3 regions of the Ruegeria sp. BB10 genome follow, and region 2 is predicted to be linked to each of the others. Evidence: riboswitches for the same ligand, from Rfam matches in the RefSeq annotation. Region 2 holds a riboswitch; each other region holds the start of a gene.
What was found. A riboswitch is a leader RNA that binds a small molecule or an ion and turns the genes downstream of it on or off. The one in region 2 is predicted to bind thiamine pyrophosphate.

Region 1 (9,877 bases), on a different contig from region 2:
TATGCGGCCTCGAAATCATGCAGGATATCTTCGATGGCCCGCTTTGAGGCACCATAAGCGTTCAGCGGCAGTTGCGGTGTGTCTTCATCCAGTACCACATTGTCATGCTCGCCATAGGTGGCGCAGGTTGATGAGAACACAAAGTTCAGGCAACCGGCTGCCACGGCTGCCTCGATCAGGTTCAGTGATCCGGTGACATTGTTGGTCCAATATCTGCCGGGCTGGGACATCGCCTCGCCCACCTGACTGAGGGCGGCGAAGTGCATTACGGCGGCGGGCTGGTATTTGGCGAAGACCTCATCCAACCGAGCGCGATCCAGCAGATCGCCCTGTTCGAACGGTCCGAATTTCACCGCGTCCTGCCAGCCGGTGATCAGGTTGTCATAAGTCACGGGTGTATAGCCCGCCTGCGCCAGCGCCTTGCAGGCATGCGATCCGATATATCCAGCTCCGCCGGTTACAAGAATATTGGTCATCTGTCTTCCAGACAAAGAAGTTTGTGCCCTGCTATGCCAACAGGTGTGTCCAGGTCAGGGGGAAAATGGCTCAATCCAACCCCATCGCGGCCATCATTTCCTCAAGCTTGGGAACGTCCTGTGGGTTGTTCAGCTCCCAGAATTGGCGGCCTTTGGCCTCAACCTCGACGCACAGAACTTTGCGGCCATTTTCCATAAACCGCAGCTGTTCAAGCCCTTCCAGCTGTTCCAGCGGGCCCACCGGCCAGGTGGAATAGGCGGCCAAAGCATCGGGGCGATAGGCGTAGACGCCGACATGGTGGAAAACCGGGGTCTCTTCTTCGCCTGCGTAGGTCTCGGCGGTGAACGGGACGACTTCTTTTGAGAAATACATGGCGCTGTGATCCGCGGCGAAGACGGCGGTGGTGCCGCCAACTCGCCCTTGCTTGCGGTCGTTCAGCAGGCTGTTCAGCGCGTCACCATCGCAGCGCAGCACGGGTGTGGCGACGCCCGCCCCGGGCGCGGCGCGCAGGCCAGCGATCAGGTCTTCGACAAACCAATGCGGTGTCAGCGGCGCGTCGCCTTGCAGATTCACCACGATGTCATAGCCAGCGCCAAGGTTGGCATGGGTCTCAGCGCAGCGTTCGGTGCCATTGCCGCAGCTTTCCGAGGTCATCACCACCTCGGCCCCGAACCCTTCGGCCACTTCGCGGATGCGGTCGTCATCGGTGGCAACGACCACCTTGTCGACGCCCGACACCGAACAGGCCGCGCGCCAGGACCGCTCGATCAACGTCATCGCGGTGCCATTGGCGCCGGTCAGCGGAACCAGCGGTTTGCCCGGATAGCGGGTCGAGGCATAGCGGGCGGGAATGGCGATCAGAACGGACATCAGGCCTCCTTCAGGTCAACACCCGGAGCGTAGGCGATAAAGAACGGGTTTGCATAGCCGTCCTTGCCATAGGTCAGCGGTGAATGATTATCAAATCGCACCACGTTGCCGCCCGCACCGGCCAGCACGGCATGGCCCGCAGCTGTGTCCCATTCCATCGTGCGGCCAACGCGGGGGTAAAGATCTGCCTCGCCCGTGGCCACCAAACAGAATTTCAGGGATGAGCCCGCGCTCTTGCTGTCCTTCACCTGATATTTGTTGATGTAATCCTCGGTGGCCTGATCGCGGTGCGATTTCGACGCCACGATCATAAGCGCTGAATTGTCCGGATTAGACACTGATATGGAAGTCACCTCCCCAGCCTGGGCTTTGTCCAATGCTCCGGTCTCTTCAACCGACTGACCATCGGCCTGTGTATAAAACATGCGGCCCTTTGCAGGCGCATAAACCACGCCACGGGTTGGAACGCCGTTTTCGACCAACGCAATATTCACCGTGAAATCGCCGCGCCGGTTGATAAATTCCTTGGTGCCGTCCAAAGGATCAACAATCAGGAATGTGTCACCCTTTTCTGAATGCGATGCGGACTGTTCCTCGGTCACCAGCAGAATATCCGGGAAGGCATCGCGCAGACCGGCCGAAATCGAGGCATCGGCAGCTTCGTCTGCTTCGGTCACCGGGCTGGAATCGGATTTGACCTTTACGTCGAAATCATCCGAATTGTAGATCTCCATGATCTTGTCACCGGCTTCCAGGGCCAGCCGTCGAATGACGGGAATGAGGGCGTCGTAGGTCACAAAAAAGCTCCGTTCCTGTGATTTGTTGATCGAATAGCCTGACGGCCTTATGATGTGCCGGTTACGAAACGGCAAGAATTTCGTGACAGATTGCAGGCGAAAAAACGGGAAAGACGCTTCGGGTGTATTATTTCAAGCGAAACCAGTCCTTACTGGGCGGCGCGTTCACAACGGCCGAGCTGATTTTCCACGCCGTTGTTCGCAGCATACGGTCCCAGCATCACAACGCGGTCGTGGCCATAATCATCAACATCTTGCAGGTTCTGGCCCTAGTTTTGGTGTTATATACGATCCTGTCTTTCCTGGGACCACGTATTGCAAGAATCCGCGGCGAATTTGTCCTGTTTCTGCTGTCGGGCGTGTTTCTGTTCATCACCCATATCAAATCCGTCAGCGCGGTAGCGGGGGTCGGGACCGGCAACAACCCGATGATGCTGCATTCGCCGATGAACATGGTTGTCGTCCTGTTGGCCACCGCTTTTGGGGCGCTTTACACGCAGATTGTGACAATCATCGTGATCCTCTTTATTTACAGTGTAGCAGTCGCGCCAATTGAAATTCAGGAACCGGGCGGCGCTTTTGGCATGTTGATCCTGAGCTGGTTTGTTGGCTGCGCGATTGGCGTCGTCTTCATGGCTCTGCGACCGTGGTTTCCCACTTTTGTGACAGTCCTGACCAATATCTACCGGCGCTTGAACATGATCTTTTCGGGTAAAATGTTCGTGGCGAATGCGCTGGGCGGTGCCACGTTGGCCATGTTCACTTGGAACCCCCTGTTTCACGTCATCGATCAGTGCCGCGGTTTTCTTTTCCGCAATTATTTTCCTCGCAATACCAGCTGGGAATACGCGCTTTGGGTGGGGCTGATCTTGTTGCTGATCGGCTTGTTGGGAATTTTCTTTTCCCGTCAGCATGTGTCCCAAAGCTGGGAGGCGCGCCGCTAACGTGCCACACGCAGCGTCAGGTTGATCCGACCACCCTTGGGCAACAGTTTTGATGATCCGAACCGGATGCGGTCGACGCCGTGATAGGTCAGCCGGGCGGGCCCGCCCATGATCACCACATCACCCGAATTCAGCCAGATGGATTCGGTCTTGCCGCCGCGTGTCTGGTTGCCGATGCGGAACAGGGCATCATCCCCCAGTGAGATCGACAGGACCGGCCAGGAAAAATCGGCCTCGTCCTTGTCCTGATGCAACCCCATCCGGGCCCCTTCGCCGTAGTAGTTGATCAAACAGCAATCAGGATCGCGATCCGCGCTGGCAAGGTCGCGCCAGATATCAAGAATCTGATCCGGGATCGCGGGCCAAACCGCGCCTTTGGGGTGTTGCGCCTGATATCGGTATCCCGTCTTGTCGGTGACCCAGCCCAGTGATCCGGCCGACGTCATACGCACGGACATTTCCTTACCCGATGGCGTGACCGGCCGGAACAAAGGGGCCGATTTCAGAATCGGCCGCAGGCTGTCGATCAGCCGCTCCTGCGCGGGCCCGTCCAGCCAGGCTTTCCTGATATCAAAACCGCGTAAAAGCAGCCGCGCCATCCGAGAATCCCCGATCCTTGCCAAAACCTTGCCAAAAAGGCCACAGATTCCCGAAAACCTGCGTTTTACAACGCTTGCAGGCCTCTGATCCCGCCCTTATATACGCCGGGACGCGCGATGGTGTAGGGCTGTTGCGCACATCAGATCGGGGCCGGGTGCCATAACGGGTTCGGACCTCGGGACATCGCCTTGAAGAGAAAGGGATTGAACATATGGGAAAAGTAATCGGGATTGACCTCGGAACCACCAACTCGTGCGTGGCCATCATGGACGGCTCGCAGCCGAAGGTCATCGAAAACGCCGAAGGGGCGCGGACCACGCCCTCGATCGTCGCCTTCACCGAAGATGAGCGACTGGTCGGTCAGCCTGCAAAACGCCAGGCGGTCACCAACCCCGACAACACGATCTTTGGTGTTAAGCGTCTGATCGGTCGTCGTGTGGATGATGCAGAAGTCGAAAAAGACAAGAAAATGGTGCCGTACGCCATCGTCGATGGCGGCAATGGCGACGCGTGGGTTGAAGCCCGCGGTGAAAAGTACTCCCCAAGCCAGATCTCGGCCTTCACTCTGGGCAAGATGAAGGAAACCGCCGAGAGCTATCTGGGTGAGGAAGTCACGCAAGCCGTGATCACCGTTCCTGCATATTTCAACGACGCACAGCGTCAGGCCACCAAAGACGCCGGTAAAATCGCCGGTCTGGAAGTGCTGCGGATCATCAACGAACCGACAGCGGCTGCGCTGGCCTATGGTCTGGACAAAGAAGAAACTCAAACCATCGCGGTCTATGACCTTGGTGGCGGTACTTTCGACGTGACCATTCTGGAAATCGACGACGGCCTGTTCGAGGTCAAATCGACCAACGGTGACACCTTCCTGGGTGGTGAAGACTTTGACATGCGCATCGTCAACTACCTGGCGGATGAGTTCAAAAAGGAACACGGTGTCGACCTGTCGCAAGACAAGATGGCGCTGCAGCGTCTGAAAGAAGCTGCTGAGAAAGCCAAGATTGAGCTGTCTTCGACTTCGCAAACCGAAATCAACCAGCCGTTCATCTCGATGGGTTCGAACGGTCAGCCGCTGCACATGGTCATGAAACTGACCCGTGCCAAGCTGGAATCGCTGGTTTCGGACCTGATCAAAAAGTCGATGAAGCCCTGCCAGGCCGCTCTAAAAGACGCTGGTCTGTCGGCTGGCGACATTGACGAAGTTGTTCTGGTCGGTGGTATGACCCGGATGCCGAAAGTGATCGAAGAGGTCACCAAGTTTTTCGGGAAAGAGCCGCACAAGGGTGTGAACCCGGACGAAGTGGTTGCCATGGGCGCCGCCATCCAGGCCGGTGTTCTGCAGGGCGACGTCAAAGACGTTGTTCTGCTGGACGTGACCCCGCTGTCGCTGGGTATCGAAACGCTGGGTGGCGTGTTCACCCGCCTGATCGATCGCAACACCACGATCCCGACCAAAAAGTCTCAGGTCTTCTCGACCGCCGAAGACAACCAGAACGCCGTAACCATCCGCGTGTTCCAGGGTGAGCGTGAAATGGCTGCGGACAACAAGATCCTGGGTCAGTTCAACCTCGAAGATATCCCGCCTGCACCGCGCGGCATGCCTCAGATCGAGGTGACTTTTGATATCGACGCCAACGGCATTGTCTCGGTTTCGGCCAAGGACAAAGGCACCGGCAAAGAGCAGAAGATCACCATCCAGGCCTCGGGCGGTCTGTCGGATGAAGACATCGACAAGATGGTCAAGGACGCCGAAGAGAACGCGGAAGCCGACAAGGAACGCCGCGAGCTGGTCGACGCCAAGAACCAGGCGGAAAGCCTCATCCACTCGACCGAAAAGTCGATGGAAGAGCATGCCGACAAAGTCGACCCGACCACCATCGAAGCCATCGAGCTGGCAATTGCCGCGCTGAAGGACGAGCTGGAGACCGAGAATGCCGACAAGATCAAGTCGGGCATCCAGAACGTCACCGAAGCGGCCATGAAGCTGGGCGAAGCCATCTATAAGGCGCAAGCCGAAGAAGGTGAGGATGAGCCTGCGGCGGCAGATGCTGCGCCGGGTGAGGACGACATTGTTGACGCCGAGTTCGAAGATCTGGACGACGACAAGCGTAACTAACGGGTAACCGGGCCAATGTGGGCCGGTCCGGTTGCCGGGCCGGCCCAAATACGTTGAGGCTGAAGGAAATACTGATGTCAAAACGCGACTACTACGATGTGCTCGGCGTATCAAAGGGCGCATCAGCGGATGAAATCAAAAAGGGTTTTCGCAAGAAAGCCAAAGAGTTGCATCCCGATCGCAACAAAGACAACCCGGATGCCGAGTCGCAGTTCAAAGAAGCCAACGAGGCTTATGATGTTCTGCGCGACGCCGACAAAAAGGCCGCCTATGATCGCTTTGGTCACGCCGCCTTTGAAAACGGTATGGGCGGTGGTGGTGGCCGTCCCGGTGGCGGCTTTGGTCAGGGTGATTTCTCCAGCGCGTTCTCAGACGTGTTCGACGATCTGTTCGGCGATTTCATGGGCGGTCAGCGTGGCGGCCCCGGTGGCGGGCGCCGTGCGGCGCGCGGATCGGACCTGCGCTATAACCTGCGCGTGACGCTGGAAGAGGCGTTCGCGGGCCTGCAGAAAACCATCAGTGTTCCTGCTGCCGTGGCCTGTTCGGCCTGTGACGGATCGGGTGCAGAAGGCGGAGTGGAGCCAACCACCTGTCCAACCTGTTCGGGCATGGGCAAGGTGCGTGCACAGCAGGGTTTCTTTACCGTCGAACGATCCTGCCCGACCTGTTCGGGTCTGGGTCAGATCATCAAGAACCCCTGTAAAGCCTGTGGCGGTGCAGGCCGCGTGGAAAAAGAGCGTGCGCTGTCCGTCAACATCCCCGCCGGTGTCGAGACCGGAACCCGCATCCGCCTGGCGGGTGAGGGTGAAGCTGGGATGCGCGGTGGCCCTCCGGGCGATCTGTATATCTTTGTCGAAGTTTCGGATCACAAGCTGTTCGAACGCGACAGTGTGAACCTCTATTGCCGCGTCCCGGTCAGCATGGCCAAGGCTGCGCTGGGCGGTTCGATCGAAGTGCCAACCATCGATGGTGGCCGCGGCCGCGTGCAAATACCAGCAGGCAGCCAATCGGGCCGTCAGATGCGCCTGCGCGGCAAAGGCATGCCCGCCCTGCGTGGCGGCGGTGTGGGTGACATGTTCATCGAACTGGCGGTGGAAACGCCGGTCAACCTGACCAGTCGCCAAAAAGAACTGCTGAAAGAGTTCGACGATTTGGGTGAGGATAACCACCCGGAATCAAAAAGTTTTTTCTCATCCGTCAAATCCTTTTGGGATGGGATGAAGGGCTAAGATCACTCCACCAAGTTGCTAAAAGGCCGATCCCCTTGGGTCGGCTTATTTCGTTTTATAGGTCCAGTTTGTCCATGAACTTCGCGAAATTTGGCTCTTGAATCTTGCCACATCCCCTGAGATTGTCGCGCCAACCGTTGGGGTGCCCTGATCAAGGGGCTGAGAGGCGTGAATGCGCTAACCCATCGAACCTGATCCGGGCAATACCGGCGTAGGGAACGGTCTACACACACAGACGTTTTCCATGCTGCGTTGCCCCCTGATGATGGAGCAACGATATGGCGCATATTGCCCTGACAATTGCGGGCTCGGACAGTGGTGGTGGGGCCGGGATTCAGGCCGATCTCAAGGCGATGTCTGCGTTGGGCGTGTATGGGGCCAGCGTGATCACGGCGGTCACGGCGCAGAACACGCGGGCTGTGACCGCAGTGCATGGCATACCGCTCAACGTAGTGGCCGCTCAGATCGAGGCGGTGCTGACCGACCTGGATGTAGGCGCGATCAAGATCGGCATGCTTGCGACCCCTGAAATTATTCAAACCGTTGCCGGGGCCATCGCTGGGTATGATGGCCCCGTCGTTTTGGACCCGGTGATGATCTCCAAATCTGGCGATGCCTTGCTGGCACAGGGTGCCGTTCAGACCCTGCGTGATGTTCTTATGCCCCGAGCGACCATGCTGACCCCGAACTTACCCGAGGCCGCTTGTTTGCTGGGCACCTCGGACGCCGAATCCCCCGATCAGATGATCGCGCAGGGGATGGCGCTGTGCGGGCTGGGCGCGCGCTCGGTATTGATGAAAGGCGGACATGGGCGCGGCGACGTTTGCCACGATGTGTTGATTGATCCCTCGGGAGTTGTGGCAGAATTCAACGCCACTCGGCGCAATACGCGCAACACGCATGGCACCGGTTGCACCCTGTCGTCTTCGATAGCAGCCGGGCTGGCGCGAGGGCTGGGCCTGACCGACGCGGTCGCGCAGGCGCATGAGTATCTGCAAGGGGCCATTGCTAAAGCTGACAGTCTGATGGTCGGACAGGGGCATGGCCCGGTTCATCATTTCCATCGGGTCTGGCCCGCGTGACGGTCTGGTCGGTCATAGGGGCCGGTGTGGCCGGGCTGGCCGTAGCCAGCGAGCTAGTGTCGCGCGGGGCCAAGGTTCAGATCTTTGATCCCAGTGGTCCACCTGGCCCGCATGGGTGTTCTTGGTGGGCTGGCGGTATGCTGGCCCCGTGGTGCGAGTTTGAAAACGCCGAAGAACCTGTGTTGCGGCTGGGCATGGCTGCGTTCGAGTGGTGGTCTACGCGTACTCGGGTGGAACAACGTGGCACGCTGGTTGTTGCCAACCCGCGTGATCTGCCGGATTTGCGTCGGTTCGCTCGTCGGACCGGGGGGGGTACCGAGATTAGTCAGGCTGAAATTGTCAGTTTAGAGCCTGATTTAACCAGTTTCACCAAAGGTCTTCATTTCACGGATGAGGCTCATCTGAACCCGCGACAGGCGCTGCGGGATCTGTACCGCCAATTGCTGGACCAAGGGGTAGGCTTCCACCGGAAACTGGCCCCGACCCAGCTGGAGAATGCAATCGATTGCCGCGGTCTGCACGCGCGTGAGGTTTTGCACGACCTGCGCGGCGTCAAGGGAGAGATGTTGGTGATCCGCTGCCCTGACGTGACCCTGACGCGACCTGTACGTCTACTGCATCCAAGGATGCCGCTGTACATCGTGCCGCGTGGGGATGGTGTCTACATGCTGGGCGCAACGATGATCGAAAGCGAAGACAGCAGCCGCATCACGGCCCGATCCATGCTGGAACTGCTCAGCGCCGCCTATGCGCTGAACCCCGCCTTTGGCGAGGCCGAGGTGCTTGAGATCGGTGTCGATCTGCGCCCGGCTTTTCCCGACAACCTGCCCCGCATCCGGCGGCTGGGGCATACGATTTATGCCAACGGACTGTACCGCCATGGCTATCTGCTGGCCCCAGCGCTGGCGCAGGGAGTGGCCGATCTGGCGTTGAACAACAAACATTCGGAGATGGTCGATGAAGATCGTGCTTAATGGTGAATCGCGCGAGGTGCGCGCCGAAATCCTCTCGGACCTGTTGGTCGAATGCGGGTTCTCGGGGAGGGTGGCGACAGCTGTAAACGAAGACTTTGTGCCCTCGGGTCTGCGCATTGCTCAAAAGTTGACCGATGGCGACCGGGTTGAAGTCGTCGCGCCGATGCAGGGAGGCTGAGGATGAAGACCTTCTACGGAAATCAGCTGCCTAATCCGCTGATGTTGGGAACGGCGCAATATCCAAGCCCCGCTATTTTGGAACAGGCGTTTCGCGAGAGCGGCGCGGGTGTTGCTACAGTGTCCTTGCGCCGTGAATCCGGGGCTGGGCAGACCTTCTGGCAGATGATCCGCGAGCTGGGCGTGCTGATCCTGCCAAACACCGCTGGGTGCCACACGGTCAAAGAAGCCGTAACCACCGCCCATATGGCGCGTGAGGTGTTTGACACTAATTGGATCAAGCTGGAACTGATCGGCCACACTGACAGTTTGCAGCCAGATGTGTTTCAACTGGTCGAGGCCGCGCGCATACTGACCGAGGACGGGTTTCACGTATTCCCCTACACCACCGACGACCTGATCGTGGGCGAGCGTCTGCTGGCCGCCGGGTGCGAGGTGCTGATGCCTTGGGGTGCACCCATCGGGTCGGGGCGCGGGCTGAACAATGAATATGCTCTGCGCGCGATGCGGGCCGAGTTCCCCAATGTTCCATTGGTTGTGGATGCCGGGATCGGCCTGCCCAGTCACGCTTCGCAGGCGATGGAGTTGGGTTATGACGCCGTTCTGCT
Region 2 (9,877 bases):
CAGATATGCCTCCCTTCACCCTAAGATAGGTCCATTATATATGCGCGTCAATTATGCGCATGATTAATGCTGACAACCTTTGGCGTCCGCTGCTGCCAATCCTATACAAAGGTAGAGTATTGCTACGCGTTGCCTAGGTGGCGAAAGGGCACAGCAGAATACACCGCTTTCTGCGATATCTGTGGTGGTATCTTCCCTTGATCTCGCACTAAAAAGGCCCGAAATACCAAGTTTTTTACAAGGGCAACATTATGCAGAGCGTTCTCATCACCGGGTCAGCCGGTTTTATTGGCTTTCATCTGAGCAAGCTTCTGCTGGCCCAAGGGTACCACGTAGTGGGGTTGGACTCTCTGAACGATTATTATGATGTGTCGTTGAAAAAGGCCCGCCACGACATGCTGGCGCGCGAACCCAATGGTAAGAATTTTTCGCCCGTCATTGGCAAGGTCGAAACCCCCGGCCTGATGATGGAGCTGTTCGGGGAACATGGTTTTGACTATGTCATTCACCTCGCTGCCCAAGCTGGGGTGCGCTATTCGATCGAGAATCCGCGCTCGTATCTGGAAAGCAATGTGATAGGGACTTTCGAAATTCTGGAAGCGGCGCGGGCGCATCCGCCCAAACATATGCTGTTGGCTTCGACTTCTTCGGCCTTTGGCGCCAATACCGAGATGCCCTATAAGGAAACCCAACGCGCCGATCATCAGATGTCGTTCTACGCGGCCACCAAGAAATCGACCGAAAGCATGGCCCATTCCTATGCGCATCTGTTCGATTTGCCGATTACCATGTTCCGGTTTTTCACCGTCTATGGCCCTTGGGGTCGCCCGGACATGGCGCTGTTCAAATTCACCAAAGCGATCCTCGAGGGCAATGCGATCGACGTCTATAATCACGGTGATATGAAACGTGACTTTACCTATGTCGAAGATTTGGTTGAGGCGATCCGCCTGCTGATGGACGCCGTCCCTGTGCGCCCCGCAGACGGCAATATTCCAGAAGGGGACAGTTTGTCACCGGTCGCACCCCATCGAGTGGTGAATATCGGCAACAATGATGCGGTACAGCTGACCGCGTTTATTGAAGCCATCGAAACGGCCACGGGCATCAAGGCGGATAAAAACATGATGCCGATGCAGCCCGGTGACGTACCCGCAACTTGGGCCGATGCATCGCTGCTCAGGGAATTGACCGGTTATCAACCAAGGACTTCGGTCGAAGATGGTGTGGCTGAGTTTGTTAAGTGGTACCGCGACTTTTATCGTCCCAACGCGGCTGGGACCGAAAGGTAAGATGGTTAGCCTTCAGGCCTAAAAGATTGGTGGCCGTCCTCTCAGTTTTGAGGTTCGGCCTCTGAAATTCTCAAGGCTAAAAACGCAAACCGTTCCGGTACCCGGAACGTAGTTCAAAACCTTTCCTACGGTGATTGTTCCACAGGGCGATTATGTTGTGCATCTCTCAGTCCAACTGAACGGATGCCAATTTGAGCATCCAAAAAACACTTTAACCCGGTTGTCTTTTCGTCCGTTCCAACCTACTGACAACCTCACCTCGGGGTGCGTGGCCTGCCGCGCTGAGATGCCTTTGGCGAACCCGTAGAACCTGAACCGGCTAGAACCGGCGGAGGGAAAGGTAACGGTTTCATCCACCCTTGCCCTCTCGCCGCAATGGAGGATGACATGAAACATCTGATGATTGCTGCGGGACTTCTGAGCGCAACAGCGGCTGTCGCGGCCGACAAACCTCAGCTGACCGTTTACACCTATGACAGCTTTGTCTCGGACTGGGGTCCGGGCCCGAAAGTAGAAGAAGCTTTCGAAGCAGTATGCAACTGTGATCTGAACCTTGTGGGCGTCGAAGACGGCGCGGCGCTGTTGTCGCGTCTTCGGCTAGAGGGTGAAAACACGGACGCCGATGTGGTGCTTGGGCTGGACACCGGCCTGATCGCAGCGGCCAAGGAAACTGGCTTGTTTGCTCCCAATTCGGTCAGCGCCGATTATACCCTGCCGATTGAATGGTCAGATGACGTGTTCGCGCCTTATGACTGGGGCTATTTTGCTTTTGTCCATAACGCAGATGCGGCGGCACCTGCCAATTTCCGTGAACTGGCCGAGGGTGAAACAAAGATCATTATTCAAGACCCGCGCTCGTCCACTCCGGGTCTGGGGCTGCTGTTGTGGGTCAAAGCGTCTTATGGAGACGAAGCCCCCGAAATCTGGGCCGGGCTTGCCGACAATATCGTGACCGTGACCAAAGGTTGGTCCGAGGCGTATGGCCTGTTTCTTGAGGGTGAGGCGGACATGGTGCTCAGCTACACCACATCGCCTGCTTATCACTTGATCGCCGAGGATGACGCCAGCAAAGCAGCGGCCGCCTTTGACGAAGGGCACTACATGCAGGTTGAAGTTGCGGCGAAGCTGGCCGGTACCGATCAGCCCGAACTGGCGGATCAATTTCTGGAATTCATGGTCTCGGACACCTTCCAGCAGATCATCCCGACCACCAACTGGATGTATCCGGCAGTGACCCCTGCGGCTGGCCTGCCCGAAGGGTTTGACACGTTGATCACGCCTGAGAAATCCCTGCTGTATACCCCGGATGAAGCCGCCGCCGTGCGGGATCAGGCGCTTGCGGAATGGCTGGGCGCGCTCAGCCAGTAAGCCCTTGGCCGGGTGTTGGCGCAGCGGCACTGGTTGCTGCGCTGATATTGGGCACATTGGCCGCGGTAGCCCTACGCGCTGATACAGCGGGTGGGTTGGGTCCGGCCGATTGGGCGGCGCTGCGCTTTACGCTGGTTCAGGCTGTGTTGTCTGCGCTGTTCAGTGCCGGGCTGGCTATTCCGGTCGCCCGGGCACTGGCGCGGCGTCGGTTTCGTGGACGGTCTGCCCTGATCGCCCTATTGGGCGCCCCCTTTATCCTGCCGGTCATCGTCGCGATCCTTGGGTTGTTGCAGGTTTTCGGACGTGCAGGCTGGATTTCAGATTTTTTAGGTCTGTTTGGTTTGCCGCCGCTGCGCATCTATGGGTTGCACGGGGTGGTTCTAGCCCATGTATTTTTCAACCTACCACTTGCCACGCGGCTAATCCTGCAGGCGTGGCAGGAAATTCCGGCAGAAAGATTTCGGTTGGCCGCGCAATTGGAGTGCGACGGCTTTGCCATGTTCCGTCTGATCGAACTGCCAATGTTAAGGCGCATTCTGCCGGGTGTTCTGGCCGTGATCTTTGCGATTTGCCTGACTAGCTTTGCCGTCGCGTTGACTCTTGGCGGAGGGCCCCGCGCAACGACACTTGAACTCGCGATCTATCAATCCTTTACCTACGATTTCGACCTTGGCCGTGCAGCGTTGCTTTCTGCGGTGCAACTGGCCTTGACCGCTGCTGCCGCGCTAGCTGCTTTGAATTTTTCGCGTGGTGACGGGTTCGGCGCTGGGTTGGATCGCGCGATACAACGATGGGATGGCGGCGCGCCCGCAGTTGACGCGTGCTGGATCGGGCTCGCGGCAGCATTTCTGCTTCTTCCTTTGGCTGCCGTGGCGATCTCTGGCCTATCTGGGTTGCTCGAAATGCCTGCCTTGGTGTTTCGTGCGGCGGTGATATCGGTTCTGGTTGCCACTGCCAGTACGATTGTTTTGTTGATGCTTGCACTGCCGATGGCCATGGCCGTTGCAACCGGTCGTCACGGGATTGTCGAGCTTAGCGGTATTCTGGGGCTGGCGGCTTCACCGTTGGTGATTGGTACCGGGCTGTTCATTCTGATCCGCCCCATCGCTAATCCAGTAACACTGGCATTGCCGGTAACCGCGCTGGTGAATGCCGTCATGGCCTTGCCCTTCGCGCTACGCATTCTGGTGCCGGCGGCCCGCGACGTCGTGGCGCGACACGGACGGCTTGCCCTGTCGCTGGACATGGACAAGAAAACATTCTTTGCCCGCGTCCTGTTGCCGCGCATGCGCCCACAGATCCGCTTTGCCACGGGTTTGTCAGCCGCGCTATCGATTGGAGATCTGGGAGTTATTGCCCTGTTCGCCGATCCACAGATCGCGACCTTGCCCTTGCAGATCTATCGGTTGATGGGGGCGTATCAGATGCAAGCAGCGGCCGGGGCAGCTCTGTTGCTGTTGTTGCTGTCGATGGGGGCATTCTGGCTATTGGATCGCGGAGGGCGGCTGCATGCTGAAACTTGAAGGCTGTGTAATCGAGAACGGAAAATTTTCGTTGCGTGCTGATTTTGCCGTCGAGACCGGTGCCAGTGTAGCCATTATTGGGCCGTCTGGCGCGGGAAAGTCGACACTGCTTGAGGCGATTGCCGGGTTTCGTGACCTCAAACAGGGAAAGATATTCTGGGACGGAGGCCTAATATCCAACCGTGCCCCTGGCAAGCGCCCTTTGGCGATGCTGTTTCAGGATGGCAATCTATTCCCACATCTGACGGTCGAACAGAATATCGCTTTGGGCTTGCGCCCGAACGGGCGGTTGACGGTAGATGAGCAATCTCAGGTCCAAACCGCACTAGATCGGGTTGCCCTGCCGGGTCTGGGTGATCGCAAGCCAGCCGAACTGTCTGGAGGTCAGCAAAGCCGGGTCGCATTAGCCCGGGTTCTTGTGCAGCGCCGTCAGATGTTGCTGCTGGACGAACCGTTTGCGGCGCTGGGGCCGGCACTGAAGGCTGAAATGCTTGATCTTGTGGCTGGGTTGCTGGCGGAAACCGGAACGACCCTGCTTATGGTCAGCCACGACCCGCAGGACGCGCGCCGCATTGCCGGCCAGACGGTTCTTGTGTCTAACGAGCAGGCACATCCTCCTGCGCCGACCCGGGACCTTTTGGATAATCCACCGCCCAGCCTGCGCGACTATTTGGGGTAGGGACATTGGATGGAAACCTGCGAAAGGAAACTCGCAGCCCGGCGCGTAGTTGAAAGGTTTCTGCACGCCGGACTGACAGGGAGGGACCTTATTTCCGGTTGTGGAAAATGAACCCGAGGAAGTTCAGCAGCAATTGCGCCGCAAGAATCTGTGTACTTTCGGTCTGGTCATAGGCGGGGGCGACCTCAACCAGATCAATGCCAACCACATTACCGCGTTTACTGAGTCCCTGAACGATTTCCAGGACATCATAGTACTGGAACCCGCCATGGCTGGGTGTCCCTGTTCCGGGCGCAATCGACGGGCAGAACGCGTCGATATCTATGGTGACGTAATAACGCGCACCTTCGGGGATACGATCCAAAACGCCCTCTGTTCCCAGTTTACGCACCTGTCGTACGGATAGGATATCTGAACCCCGCGCCCGCGCGTCGTCGTAACCTTCTTTCGCGGTTGAGGACACGTTGCGGATGCCCAGTTGGGTCATGCCCGAGACATGTTCTTTTTCGATTGCCCGACGCATCGGGTTGCCGTGACCATCGGTGACGCCTTTGCGTTCGTCGACAAAGTCCAGATGCGCATCGATCTGGATCACATGGATTGGTCCGTTCTTTGCGCAATCTTCTTCAAAGGCGCGGATGCACGGAATGTTGATCGAGTGATCTCCACCGATAGTCACCGGCAGAGCGCCCGCATCGAGGATTTTCTTCACACCGTATTCGATGTTGGCGTGGCTTTCCTCGGTCTTGGTATGGATGATGTCGGCATCGCCTAGATCGACGATGCGCACATCGCTGGCTAGATAGGTTGCGTCATCCTCGTGGTCATAGGCACCGGCGTGGCCAAAGCTGAACAGGGTTGACGCTTCGCGAACAGCGCGCGGCCCAAACCGGGCACCGGATCGAAACTGACACCCGAAATCGAAAGGTGCACCAAGGACGGCGACATCAGCGTCGATCTTATCCCAATTCTCGACATAAGGTTTCTTGCCAAAGGTCGCGATGCCGACAAAAGGCAGGTTCAGACGACCAGATTCATAGCCATGACCCGACATGATTTCTCCGTTTCTTATGGGTTATCGGTACGCCAATTCCGGCAGGAACAGCGCGATTTGAGGGAAAGCCATCAGCAGCCCGGTGACAACCAAAAGGATGATTAGAAAGGGCGGCACGCCGCGGACCACCTCGACAAAGGGGCGGCGGAATACGGCGATGGCGGTGAACAGGTTGCAGCCAAAGGGTGGTGTGGCGGCTCCGATGGCAACTTGCAGTGTGATCAGAACGCCAACCAGTACCGGGTCCAACCCACTGGCCTTGATCATCGGCGCAAAGATCGGAACTAGGATCAGGATCACCACGATCGAGTCAACGAACATGCAGCCGAGGAAGAAGGCCACGTTGATCGCCAGCAACACCATAAGAGGGCTGGCTTGTTCCAGCCCCAGCGCTGCGATGATAGTCTGCGGCACTTGGGCAAAGCTAAGTGTCCAGCTAAAGGCGGCTCCGGCGGCAATCAGGATAAACACGACCGACGTGATGGCCCCTGTGGACAGGGCAATATCGAACAGGTCTCCAACCTTGATCGAGCGAAAGATCACAACCTCGAGGATCACAGCATAAAGCACGCAGATTGCCGCTGCTTCGGTGGGTGAGAACACGCCGCCATAGATGCCTCCGACGATGATCGCCGGAAATCCCATCGGCCACAGGGCTTTGCGCAACGCGGTAAAGCGCTGTCCCCACCCCTCGCGAGGCAGAACTGGGATATCGTGACGGTAAGCGTACACCATGCAATAGGCCGAGAATAACACTACGATCAGCAACCCGGGCAAGATGCCCGCGATGAAAAGCTGCGAAATCGACGTCCCCGAGACCACGCCATAGATGATCATGCCGATGGATGGCGGGATCAGATAGGCCAGATCAGCGGCATTTACGATCAACCCGATCGAAAAGCTGTCGCTATAGCCAGATTTCAGCATCCGCGGCCGCATCGCACCGCCAATGGCCACCACCGTCGCCTGGGTCGACCCACACACAGCTCCGAACAAGGCGCAGGCCGAGGTGACGGAAATTGCCAGGCCGCCTTTGATATGGCCCATGAAACTCATCACAAGATCGATAAGCCGATTGGCGGAATGTCCTCGCGTGATGATATCAGCGGCCAAAATGAACATCGGCACCGCGATCAGCGCAGCCGGCTTCACGCCCCCGATCATCTGCTGGATCAGGATTTGCATGTTCATTTCAGGGAAGTAGACGAGAAACCCCAGCACAGCCGCCGAAATCAAGGGCATTTTCATTGGAAAGCCTGCCAGCAGCAGGATGATCATTACAACCAGCATCAACTCGGTCATTTGTCTGCCTCCGCTGTGTCCTGGAATTTCTTGATGGCAGACGCGGTTTCCGGATCTTCATAGCTGTCAATTTCGAGGTACGAGACATAGACGTCCTCGTCAGCGAAGTTCAGGTTCCGGATCGCAGTCAGCAGGTATTGGAACGAGGCCAGTGCCAATCCGATCACCACCCAGACATAGGTCAGGTACAGCGGCAGCTGCAGCGCCGGGGTGATCCGCCCGCGCGAGGCGACTTTCTGCACATATTCAAACGCGTACCAGGCCAGCACACCCATCACGATGGCTGTGGTGGTGGCGATCACAACCATCAGGCCTTTGCGCAGTTTGACTGGCAGGGCGTCATAGATGGCTGACATTCGGATGTGGATGCCCTTGCGAGTGGCGTAGCCCAGTCCCATGAAGGTGACGATCACAATTAGAAACTCGTTCAGCTCTTCCGAAAAATAGATGGATTGGTTGAACACATATCGCCCAAAGACATTGGCGATGGTGTTCACGGCCATCAGAGTGATCCCCCAGCCCAGGATCCAGATTTCGATCCGTCCGATGACGGCGTCGATCTTTCCCAACAAGCCGAAGGGAGTGGCAGTATTGCTTTGCATGGTTTCCCCCCTTTGAAAGCCCCCACGCGCAAGGCGCGTGAGGTAGTTTTGAGTGAGTGAGTGGGTGGGGAGGGATCAGTTGCCCGACAGTTCCGCCTGCAGCGCGTCCAGCAGTTCCTGACCACGGTCGCCTACCGTGTTGACATAGGCGGCAGAGGTGCCCGTGCTACGCTCACGGAAGGCGTCACGCTCGTCCTCGGTCAGAACGACCAGGCCAATGTCAGGTTTGGCTTCTTTGATGATATCCAGACGTTTCTGGTTAAAATCAGTGACGACGCCATCAATGAACCCGGTCATGTCGGCCATGGTGTCGCGCACAAGTTGCTGGCGGTCGGGGTTGAGGGTTTCAAACCAGTCCGAACCGGCAACGACGGTGGTGACAAGCTCTTGCTCACCGGCCCAGATCAGGTGGCTGGTGACCTCGTAGAACTTCATCTCTTCGATGGTCGGGATCGGATTGACCTGACCGTCAACTGCGCCGAGTTGCAGCGCGCCGAACACTTCGCCAAACGGCAGCGGGGTCGGGCTGGCACCCATGTTTTTATAGGTCTCCAGCAGGATCGGCGACACCATCACCCGCATCTTGAAGTTGTCAAAGTCTTCGGGCGTGCGGATTTCGCGGTTGGTGGTCCAGACCTGCGGCCCTTCGGAATACATGGTCATAACTTCCAGACCACGCTGGCGGAAATCATCGTTCAGCGGACCGTAGATGGTTTCCGAGTTGCTGAGGATGTTCGAAATCGCGGCCGGATCGGATGGTAGCAAGTAGGGGAGAAGGAAAACCTGGCTTTCTGGCACCACGGTGCCAAGATTGCCAATCGATACGTTGGTGAACTGGATGACACCGTCGGCGGCCTGTTCAACCGTTTCGGTCGGTGTGCCCAGCGTGCCCATCGGATAGACGGTCACGGTCACTTCACCATCGGTGGCGGCTTCGATGCGCGATTTGAACTCCTGCGCGTAGGCATCCATGATCGAGCCCGGAATCTCTTCGATTGCGAACTTCCAATCCTCGGCCAAGGCGGCGAGAGGGGTCAGGCCCAGCAATGCTGCTGCGGCAGTTATCTTGAGGGGACGAGAGGTCAAGGTCATGTTGGTTTCTTCCCTGTTGCCTTATTGGGTTTGGTCTTCAGGGATCAGGACAGCATAGAAAATTACACAAAAAAATATCATCTTGTTTATGTTCACATGAGGTATTTTTATGTAAATAACACCACGACTCCCGAAAGGCGGATAAGCGTTGAAACTGCTCAGAAATACTCTGCTTGAAACCTTCGTGACCGTGGTCGAATGCGGTGGATTTACGGATGCGCAATACGCATTGGGCATTACGCAATCGGCGATCAGCATCCGAATCCGAGATCTGGAAACCGCGCTTGGTTATCGGATTTGCGAACGCGGCCGCGGCGGGTTTCGCCTGACCGAACGGGGCGAAATCGCCTATCGCAAAGCCGGAGACATTTTGCGCAGTGCCCGTGATTTCGACGCTGAATTGCTGGAATTGCGTGGGACCACTACTGGAGATCTGCGGATTGGCACCATTGATGCGGTCAATACACTGGCAGAGCTTAATCTGGCGCAGGTCCTTAAGCGGTTTCTCGACCGTCCCAACGAAGTGCAGCTAGAGGTGGTCGTCGCATCACCAACTGAGTTAACACAGAAGCTGATTACCGGTGATTTGCATGTTGCAATCGCCCCCTTCCGCAATCAGGTCCCAGAGCTGACATACACCGAACTGTGCCGGGAAGAGCATCGTTTGTACTGTGGGCAGGATCATCCCTTGTTTGACTTACCCGACGATCAGATTGATCTGGATGTAATCTCACAGCACCAAATTTGTCAGCGCTCCTACAACATTCTGGTGTCACCGGTGCTTCAGACTGCGCAGCCAAAAGCCACCGTGGCAAATATGGAAGCAATGGCGATGATGATTGAAACCGGTCACTTTTTGGGTCCGCTGCCGGTACACTTTATCAAAAACTGGGCCCACCGCGATCGACTCAGAGAGCTTGCGCCGGACAAGCTGAACTGGAACTCAACCTTTTACCTCGCAACAC
Region 3 (9,877 bases), 95 kb from region 2:
TGACATCAGGCGGCCGCTTTGCCGGTTACGGTTTCTACCTACTTGATGGCAAGCCAGTCTTCTCTGAATATGTTGAATCTAGAACGGATAAAATGGGAAGGCAAAGAGGCCTTGGCACCCGGAAAGCACACTCTGGAGTTTGACTTCAAATATGACGGCCTCGGACCGGAACCTCGCATATGGAAGCACCAGTGGTTTAGGTCAGGTGGCACCGGGACGCTGAAAGTCGATGGCGAAGTCGTAGCAACCCAAAAGATGAAGAACACTATTCCCACCACCCTTCAGTGGGACGAGGCGTTTGACATAGGTTCTGATACATTGACCGGCGTTAACGACGACGACTACCAACCACCGTTCCCACTAACCGCGAAACTGGAAAAGCTTACGATAAAAATCGACCGGCCCCAGTTGAGCCAAGCGGATATTCAAAAACTCGAAGACGCGATGCAAAGAGCAAGCGACTAGTTGGCTCACAGGGTTGAGAGGTTGCCTACTTGCTTGAGTCGGCAGTGGAAAACCGGATGGTATATTTGTCCGCTTCGTCCGCAGAACGGTCATTCAGCCATCTTCTAATTGCGCACGTGCAGCGAATGTCCGTAATGCCGAGCCGCACTGCAGAATGCTGAACGACCGACTAAAGTCCGGTAAGGGCCGGAAGTGATCAGGGCAGGGCACTCAGTCGCTCAACATTGTTCAGCACAAAACCTTACGCTGTGAAGCTGTCGGTCTGCGAGTTGTTTCCGCTCTCGGAAGTTCCCAATGCGCGTCGCAGTCGACGATCGTATTGCTGCAGTCTGAGACAAGCTTGATAAGTCCAAATCAGCGAAATCCACCAAAATGCATGAGAATCTTAAGTCGTTGAATTATGGGGAAGACGAGTCTCAATAATTCAGTCCCATTATTTACGTACTCCGACAATTCTCCCTCAAATGAGGGAATTCCCCTATAAGACGTCTTATGTTAAATAACCGTGTTTAACTTACCGTCGATATGCGGAGTATCTGTCGAATTGGTCGGCATGCGCATCAGATAAGACCGTATTTCTGGTGACATACTGCACCGAATGGAAGGTCCCGGCCGTTCGAGAAAATCTGAAACAAATTAATTTTGGTGCTTGTTTAAGCCGTGAATCTCAAGCTAAACCACCTGTACGCAGGGGAGTCCCACCAAGGGGACTGAGAGGCTGACGGGGCAATGCCCGGCGACGCGACCCTTTGAACCTGACCCAGTTGATACTGGCGTAGGAAGCTAGGGCGCGCAGGCCACAATACCGGGCAAGCGCACTCCGAACAGGGGGCTGTCTGCCTTCTCGTTTCCCCAAGCCAAAACTCATCTGGTGTCTTTTTAAGTTGAACTGCTTGAGGAGCACCAACATGAACGTCCCCAACCCCAAAATCACCGCCGGTGAACTGCCCGCATCGCGCAAGATCTATGTAAACGGCACAGTGCACCCGGATGTGCGCGTGCCAATGCGTGAAATTTCGGTCCACCCCACGGCGGGGGAGCCACCCTTGCCCGTGTATGACAGTTCAGGGCCGTATACCGATCCGCAGGTGATGACGGACATTCGGCAAGGTCTGGCGCCGCTGCGTCGCAAGTGGATTGAGGCTCGAGCAGATGCCGAAGAATATGATGGACGTGAGATCAAACCGGAAGACAACGGTTTTGTCGAAGGTGATCGGCTAACGCCCGAGTTCCCTGTGCGCCCGCGCCCTCTGCGCGCCAAGGATGGAAAGGCTGTGACGCAACTGGCCTATGCTCGCGCCGGCATCGTCACCCCGGAAATGGAATTCATCGCCATCCGTGAAAACCAACTGCGCGAGGCTGTCGTTGAACAGCGCGAAGGCAATGATTGGGGTGCAAACATCCCTGATTATGTGACCCCGGAATTCGTGCGGGACGAGGTCGCCGCTGGTCGCGCCATTATCCCTGCGAATATCAACCACCCTGAAAGCGAACCGATGATCATCGGGCGTAATTTCCTGGTCAAGATCAACGCCAATATGGGTACCTCGGCTGTGACCTCTTCGATGGAAGAAGAGGTCGATAAAATGGTCTGGTCGATCCGTTGGGGTGCTGATACCGTCATGGACCTGTCGACCGGCCGCAACATCCACAACACCCGTGAATGGATCATCCGCAACAGCCCGGTGCCGATTGGCACCGTGCCGTTGTATCAAGCGCTGGAAAAGGTCAACGGCATTGCCGAAGACCTGACATGGGAAGTGTTCCGTGACACGCTGATCGAACAGGCCGAACAAGGCGTCGACTATTTCACCATCCACTCAGGCGTGCGCCTGCATATGGTGCCGATGACGGTAAAACGGGTTACCGGTATTGTGTCGCGCGGTGGGTCGATCATGGCCAAGTGGTGCTTGCATCACCACAAGGAAAGCTTCCTCTATGAGCATTTCGACGAAATCTGCGACATCTGCCGGGCCTATGATGTGTCGTTCAGCCTAGGCGACGGTCTGCGTCCCGGCTCTATCGCCGACGCTAATGACGAGGCACAATTTGCCGAGCTTGAGACGCTGGGTGAGCTGACCAAAATCGCGTGGGCCAAGGATTGTCAGGTGATGATCGAAGGCCCCGGACACGTAGCCATGCACAAGATCAAAGAAAACATGGACAAGCAATTGGAGTGTTGCCACGAGGCGCCCTTTTACACGCTTGGCCCCCTGACCACCGATATCGCGCCGGGCTATGACCACATCACCAGCGGCATTGGTGCTGCGATGATTGGCTGGTTTGGTTGTGCGATGCTCTGCTATGTCACGCCTAAAGAACATCTGGGGCTGCCGGACCGGGATGATGTGAAAACTGGGGTTATTACTTATAAGATCGCCGCTCACGCCGCTGATTTGGCTAAAGGTCTGCCGGGCGCGCAACGTCGTGACGATGCGCTGTCCCGCGCCCGGTTCGAGTTCCGCTGGGAAGATCAGTTCAACCTGTCGCTGGACCCGGAAACGGCGCGGGAATTCCACGACCAAACCCTGCCCAAACAAGCGCATAAGGTGGCGCATTTCTGTTCCATGTGCGGGCCGAAATTCTGCTCGATGCGGATCAGCCACGACATTCGAACTGAAGCGCAGAAAGAGGGGATGGAGGCCATGGCCGCCAAATTCCGTGAAGGCGGCGACCTTTACATGCCCGTGAAAGACTAAACACCGCGGCGGAGCCGATCCTTTCGGCTCCGCACGCTCTTGCATTGAAGGGAAACTACTCTCAGGGCAATAGATCGGATACTTTGCTGAACCCAGTCAAATCGAAGCCAAATGAAATTGGCTCTCCGACCCTGTTTTTAGCGTCGATCTGCAATTGATTACCTGCCCGCATCGCAGACATCCATTCCTGGGAAACTGGCGAACGGGCAAAACAACCTTGTGCCTCGCATGTCAGGAACTCCAGACGGGCGACCTCGGCATCATCCACCTTTGCAACCAGCCCTTCCGAGAACAAGAGACCGAATGGCAGGGTCAGCACGGTCTCAGTCTCGTCCTTACCTGCAGCCTTGATAAATGCGATGGACGTAAGCCTTTGGTTGTTTTCGGTCAAAACGATGCTTTGGGTCATTTCGCAGATCAACTCGGACCCAACGGCCCGATTGCTGCAATTGACCGACCATGGCGGCGCTGCGCCTTCCTGCGCAGCAAGGGGAGTTGCCAATCCCAATGTGACTCCCAAAGCGCTTATCCAAGTTTTCATCCTGCTGTCCCTCATCGATTAGAATTGTAGTCCAAGGCCAAGACCTACCTGCAGGGCCCTGGTTGAGTCTCCGAACAAATGATCGAGGCTCAGATTGACAAAGCTGCTGTCATCCAGCGCAAACAGCCCCAACCGGGCCGAGACCAAGCCATGCGCGTCGCCGACAAAGCTGGTGTTTGAAAACCCACCGTCAGCGGTGCTCGCTCCGTTGAACCCGGCGGTGACCGATACGGTATCATCCGACGAGAGAATGGCACCAACCTGAAAACTTACGCGGAGCTTCTGCGAGGCACTCAGGGTTTGCTCGGTTCCGATTTCCAGCGAAGGCGTGAACGAATAGATCATCTCGCTATCGTCTTGCAGAACGACCCCCGCCAGGGTTGCATCGCCATTGCTTTCGGTTGCCAGACGTGTGGCATCAACGGCTACCTCAGGGCGCAGATAGGAACTGCCGCCCGCGAACCTGTGGTCATAAGCAAGGCTGAGACGCAGGTTCTGATGGTTCATCTTGTGCTTGATCTCGCTGACACCAACGGTGCTTACGATTTGACCGTTGGGCAACACACCACTGATCCCGCCCGCGCTGAGCGTATCATAGTCTGACCAACCGGCCGACAGCTGGGCTGCAAACTCCCAAGCGCCGGTGTATTTGGTCAGCGAGGCACCCAGATTGAACCGATCACCCGTTGCATTGTAATTCGATCCGTTCCGGAGGCTCATCTCGTCATAGCCTACCGCGAACCCGGCGAATAGCTCATCCCCAACCGGCAGACGGACACCAGCCGACAGGTTGGTGTCGTTGATGTCCAGCTCTTCGTACATGCCGGTCTGATCGCGGTCATAAAAAGACCGCCCGCCTGAGAACCAAACACAATTGCGCGGGTCATCCCCGAACTGGTAATCGGTAAACCGTTCGCAATTGTGCAGCGTGTCCGCAAATACCCGGGTGCCATAAAGCGCATCCACGGCATCGGCGGCATAGTCGGCAGTCGACAGGCTTTCGATTGCGGCGATGACATCGGCCTCGGACTGCATGTTGCCGATCAAGGCGAACAGTTGGCCTTGGGCAGCCGATCCCTGCCCGTTCAGAACTTGGTTGATGTAATCCCCGATGGCCGCCTGATTGGCGTTCATGCCGGGGGTCGAATAATCCGGCGTGATCACCAGGTCGACCGAACTGCCGTCAGAGGTGGAGCCGTTCAGGCCGATGGAATAATCCAGCACCACAGTGTCTTCGATCAGCGTGCCCGCGTCTGCGGCGGTTCCATCAGGATTGATGATGACAAGCGGCAAGGCCCTTTCCAGCGTATTCAGCAGTGGCACCAGCGTACCGCCCATGGTGGCATTGCCGGTGGCATTAACCAGGTCGCTGTTGCCACCCGATGCCCCAGAGGTCAGGAAATACACGTCGAAGGTTGACGTTGCCGTTGCTCCAAAGGCCAGGCTTCCGGTTAGGTTCAATGTCTGGCTGACATTTCCGCTGAAGGTAAAGTCACTGGCCGCAACCGTCGCCGTCAAATCTCCGTCCAGACCCAGATTGGCCCCTAGTACAAAATCACCGTTCACCTGCATGAAGCCGTCAGCACCCAGATTGACCGTATCCAACGCATAGAAGTCCGCGCCGTCTTCGACGGTAAAGCCGTTAGTGCCTGCGCCAAGATCCATGTTGCCAAGGGCCGTACCCGCAAGCGAGATTTGTTCGTTGCCGTCGCCCCCATTCACCAATTGATCGTTGCCGGCGATCAACAGGGTATCTTTAGACAGGGTCAGCACATTGTCGGTGCCGCCGTCCACAACGATTGATGCGACTGACCCCGCCTCACCAGTGCCGCCCATGACGACGCCGTCAAAGCCAAGTGTGATCGCGTCTGCGCCATCACGCCCCTCGGATTGTGCCAAGACGCCGATGCCGCCCTCGCCCACCGACAGGATGTTACCATCAAGCGTCATGTCGATGGCGCCACCAGAGCCCGCACCACCGGCAGCCCCGCGATAGACCGAGTCCACCATGCCACCGCCGCCGCCAAGCGACTGCGCCACAACACCAATCGCATTTTCGCCCGTCGTGACGATGTTGCCGGATTGCGAGAATCCGATATCGCCGCCATCACCGCCATTTGCAGCAGACAGGTTTACCGTGATCCGGCTGGCCTCCATATCGGTTGAAACGAGACCGCCGCCGCCACCGATACTTTGGATGACGAACCCGTGCGATCCAGTTCCACTGGTAGTCATGTCCCCGATATTTGCAAAGCCGACATCACCACCGTCACCGGTTGAGTCGTCTTGCGCGCCCAGCGTTACATCCGCACGCCCAAGACCCGAGATGACAACTTCGCCCCCACCGGCACCGATACTCTGAACGCTTTGGCCAAAGGATCGGTCACCACTTGTGAACACGTTGCCGTCCAGCAAAAGGTCGATATCGCCGCCATCGTTGTTGAAGCTGGGATCAGAACCCAGGATCACAGACGCGGCCTTTTGGATCCCGGCTTCGCCATCCGTGTTGCTGTTCAGCACAAGCTTACCGCCGCCGCCGCCGATGGATTGCGCCGCTCCGGCGGACGAGAACGCGCCATCGGTGCCAACATCACCAGTCCGGCTTCCGTCCACGTCTCCGCCACCAGCGTCGTCCGTGTCAATCGCACCCAGACGTGCGGTGATGTCGATAGCGTCACCGTCTTGAACATCCACCGTGGTCGCGGATGTACCGCCGCCGCCACCGACACTCTGAAGCATCAGGCCGGTCGAGCGATCGCTTGTGGTGGCAATGTTGCCGTTATGGGCCTGCGTGATCTGGTTGCCCGCCATACCCGACACGTCGTCGCCACCAAGGGCGATATCGCTGCTGACGACCGAGCCGGTCGCGCCAGCGGTCGTGGTGGTGAAATCGACAGAGGCATCAGTATTGCCACCGCCGCCATTCACCGATTGGACAAAGACCGCTTCGCTGCCCACGCCATTGACCAGAATATCTCCGGTCGAATTGACAGTTACAGTGCCCACCGAACCGGTGGATCCCTCCCGAGCCCCCAGCGCCTGCGAGATTGTGTAATCCAGCACCGAGACCAGCGGGGATGACACCGAATAACCCGCGTTGCCGCCGCCGCCGCCAACGGATTGGGCATAGATGCCAAACCCGTTTTCGGCATTCACAACAATTGTGCCAGTGTGGTTGACCGTGACGTCTCCTCCATCAGAACCCGATCCGCCTGATCCGCCAATGGCGATCTTCGAATAGGATTTGCCCGTCATTGTGTTCTTAAGGTCGTTCACGTCCATCGCAACGGCCAGACCGCCATTGCCGCCGCCGCCACCGACAGATTGTGCAAAGATGCCGTAGGCGCCTGTGCCATCCACTTGAACGTCTCCGGTGTTGGTGACGACCACGTTGCCGGCAACATTGCCGCTGCCGCCCGATCCGCCGATATTCAGCTGCGCGGTCGGAGAGCTGCTGTCCCCGGTCTTTAACCGCAATGTCCCCGTGATTGAGCTGCCGCCATTGCCACCGCCGCCGCCGACGGATTGGGCAAAGATACCATGCGCACCCGCACCCGTTGTCACGATCGTACCGGCATTGGTCACCGCGACATTGCCGCCCGTGCCACCCGTACCGCCTGATCCGCCCAGACCAAATTGCAGCGCCCGCCGCGTAGTGGCCTCGGCCCCGCCATAGCGCCCGTCAACCGAGATGGTCGAGCCGCCATTACCGCCACCTCCACCGATGGACTGGGCAAAGATCCCGTGACTTTCCGTACCATCGGTCAGGATCGTGGCATCGGTTTCGTTTACTACGGTTACCGTGCTGCCCGCGCCGCCAGTGCCACCAGTTCCGCCGATCAGAATGGCGTTTGTCGTTGATCCTTCCGAGGATCGGCCCAAGATGATGTTGCGCACCTGTTGCGCGTCGCCTCCGCCACCGCCAACGGATTGCGCATAAATACCGATCGACTTGTCACCTGTTGTTGCGATGACATCGCGGTTAGTAACCGACACTGCCGCAGACATCGCACCGGTGCCGCCATTGCCGCCAATCGAAATGGTCGCTGTGTTGCCGATCTCTTTGCGCAGGTTGATGATGCGGTTTTCCACCAGGCCACCCATGCCGCCACCGCCGCCGACGGATTGCGCATAGATGCCGTGCGCCATCGTGCCCGCCGTGGTGATCATGCCGTCATTCACAACGGTCACAATGTCCGACGTCATGCCGTCCCCGCCAGTGCCTCCGATGTTGATCGAGGCTGCCGTCCCCACGGTTGATGGGTTAACGAAGGATTTGATCGTATCCAGGTTTCCCTGACCCGCCTGCACCATACCGCCAGTGCCACCTGCACCGCCCACCGATTGCGCCAGCAACCCGATCGAGCGTTCCCCCAGCGTTGCGATCCGTGCGGTACTGGTCACATCGACCGTGCCACCTACGCCGCCAGAGCCTCCGGTGCCACCGATGGACAGTGATGCCGAAATGCCGCCACCGGCCGAGTTGCTGGCCTTGCCGCCATTGCCGCCACCGCCGCCCACGGATTGCGCGAACACCGCATGGGCATCGTCGCCCTGGGTGACCACGGTGCCCGCGACCACAGAAGTCACGTTACCGGCCGCGCCACCAGTGCCACCCGCCAAACCGACCGACACACTGGCCTTGTTGCCCTTGCTGTCGCCGGTCTTTGGCGTGCCAATGCTGACCGAGGTAGACGAAGAATTGCCGCCGCCGTTGCCAATAGATTGGGCAAAGAACCCGTAAGAGCGGTCGCCCGCAGTGCTGATGATACCGTCCGAGCTGGCAAAAACATCGCCGCCACTGCCGCCGGTGCCACCGGTTCGGCCGATCTGAATGTTGACGTTGCCACCATCCACCGAGGTCGAGGCCGAGTTATAGCCCGCATTGCCACCACCGCCACCAACGGATTGCGCGAACAGCCCATGGGAATCCGCACCGAGCGTTGTGATGTCGCCGGTATTGCGCACATCGACTGTCCCACCGATGCCGCCCTGACCTGTCCCGCCGCCAACAGCCAGGCCAAAACCCTTGTTGGTTTGATCCGAGGCAAGTTCATAGGCAAAGGCCAGGTTCAGGGCTGCGTTACCGCCGCCGCCACCAATCGATTGGCCGAATACCCCGTGGCTACTGTCTTGTTTCGTAAGAATATCGCCGTAATGGTCAATATCGACCGTCCCACCATCCCCAGCGGTTCCGGCATCGCCGCCAATGGCAACCACAGCCGACATGCCGGTTTTGTTGCCAGAAGAATCCGCTGGATTCACTTTGCCTTCAAGCTCATCCAGCACGTTGTTGTAATTGGCAATTACCGAGTCATCCACGCCCGTATTGGTCGGTGTCTTTCGGTCGGTTGAATCGCCCGTGCCGCCGTTACTCTGGTTGCCCGTTGTTTTGCTGATACCCACAACCGCGTTGACCCCGGCGTCACCGCCACCCCCGCCAATGCTGGACGCCTCGATCCCGTGCGCGCCGACACCGTCTGTCGTGATAGTGCCTGCTGCCGCTAGGGCGGTTCCACTCATGACGGTCACGTCGCCAGCGTCACCACCGCCGCCACCAAAGCCGCCGATGCCCATGGCAATGGGTGAACTGTCCTTGGTGCCGACAAAGGTCGCGTTGATCCCGCCAGTACCGCCACCGCCGCCGATGCTTTGGGCAAAGATGCCACGCGCGTGATAGCCATTGGTCGATATATTGCCGGTTTGCGTAACAACGACGTTGCCCGCATCTGCGCCGGTGCCGCCATGACCGCCCAGACCACCAACGATGCTCAGGTCGGTTTTGCCGTCGGAATTGTTGGAATCGCCATAGTTCAGCTGCCCGGTCACATTCAGCGCGCCGTTACCGCCGCCGCCCGCGATGGACTGGGCCAGAACGCCGTGCTTCCAATTGCCCGCAACGGCAACCGATCCGGCATGATCCACGCTCACATCGCCCGAGACATTGCCATTGCCGCCGAAACCACCGACACCAAATGTGACCGAGGGGATCTTGCCATCCTTGCTCAGCGCAATCCCGCCCGACACGTTCAGGCCACCATTGCCACCGCCGCCGCCGATGGATTGCGCCATCAAACCGGCCGAGCCATCGGTATCCGGCTTTTCTTCGTTGAAGACCCCCATGTCGATGAACAGACGCTCCAACCCATAGGTCGAGGCCAGCTCTTCGGTC

Region 1: it holds a riboswitch for thiamine pyrophosphate, as region 2 does, so the genes downstream of both, thiD (bifunctional hydroxymethylpyrimidine kinase/phosphomethylpyrimidine kinase) here and thiB (thiamine ABC transporter substrate binding subunit) in region 2, are expected to answer to the same signal.
Region 3: it holds a riboswitch for thiamine pyrophosphate, as region 2 does, so the genes downstream of both, thiC (phosphomethylpyrimidine synthase ThiC) here and thiB (thiamine ABC transporter substrate binding subunit) in region 2, are expected to answer to the same signal.

The regions. Positions count from the first base shown of each region.
Region 1 covers NZ_JBQFIW010000001.1:2,755,236-2,765,112, reverse strand. The annotation lists gene galE (UDP-glucose 4-epimerase GalE) at 1-476, opposite strand, end outside; gene ACR3EP_RS14290 (3-deoxy-manno-octulosonate cytidylyltransferase) at 547-1,347, opposite strand; gene cysQ (3'(2'),5'-bisphosphate nucleotidase CysQ) at 1,347-2,144, opposite strand; gene ACR3EP_RS14280 (ABC transporter permease) at 2,267-3,088, shown strand; gene ACR3EP_RS14275 (alpha-ketoglutarate-dependent dioxygenase AlkB family protein) at 3,085-3,687, opposite strand; gene dnaK (molecular chaperone DnaK) at 3,900-5,807, shown strand; gene dnaJ (molecular chaperone DnaJ) at 5,882-7,036, shown strand; TPP riboswitch at 7,165-7,271, shown strand; gene thiD (bifunctional hydroxymethylpyrimidine kinase/phosphomethylpyrimidine kinase) at 7,315-8,118, shown strand; gene ACR3EP_RS14255 (FAD-dependent oxidoreductase) at 8,115-9,092, shown strand; gene thiS (sulfur carrier protein ThiS) at 9,076-9,270, shown strand; gene ACR3EP_RS14245 (thiazole synthase) at 9,273-9,877, shown strand, end outside.
Region 2 covers NZ_JBQFIW010000002.1:206,646-216,522, reverse strand. The annotation lists gene ACR3EP_RS19995 (GDP-mannose 4,6-dehydratase) at 252-1,292, shown strand; TPP riboswitch at 1,543-1,647, shown strand; gene thiB (thiamine ABC transporter substrate binding subunit) at 1,680-2,660, shown strand; gene ACR3EP_RS19985 (ABC transporter permease family protein) at 2,636-4,183, shown strand; gene ACR3EP_RS19980 (thiamine ABC transporter ATP-binding protein) at 4,170-4,862, shown strand; gene speB (agmatinase) at 4,951-5,916, opposite strand; gene ACR3EP_RS19970 (TRAP transporter large permease) at 5,938-7,218, opposite strand; gene ACR3EP_RS19965 (TRAP transporter small permease) at 7,215-7,820, opposite strand; gene ACR3EP_RS19960 (TRAP transporter substrate-binding protein) at 7,896-8,912, opposite strand; gene ACR3EP_RS19955 (LysR family transcriptional regulator) at 9,061-9,877, shown strand, end outside.
Region 3 covers NZ_JBQFIW010000002.1:111,816-121,692, forward strand. The annotation lists gene ACR3EP_RS19585 (hypothetical protein) at 19-465, shown strand; TPP riboswitch at 1,145-1,264, shown strand; gene thiC (phosphomethylpyrimidine synthase ThiC) at 1,374-3,164, shown strand; gene ACR3EP_RS19595 (invasion associated locus B family protein) at 3,226-3,705, opposite strand; gene ACR3EP_RS19600 (hypothetical protein) at 3,724-9,877, opposite strand, start outside.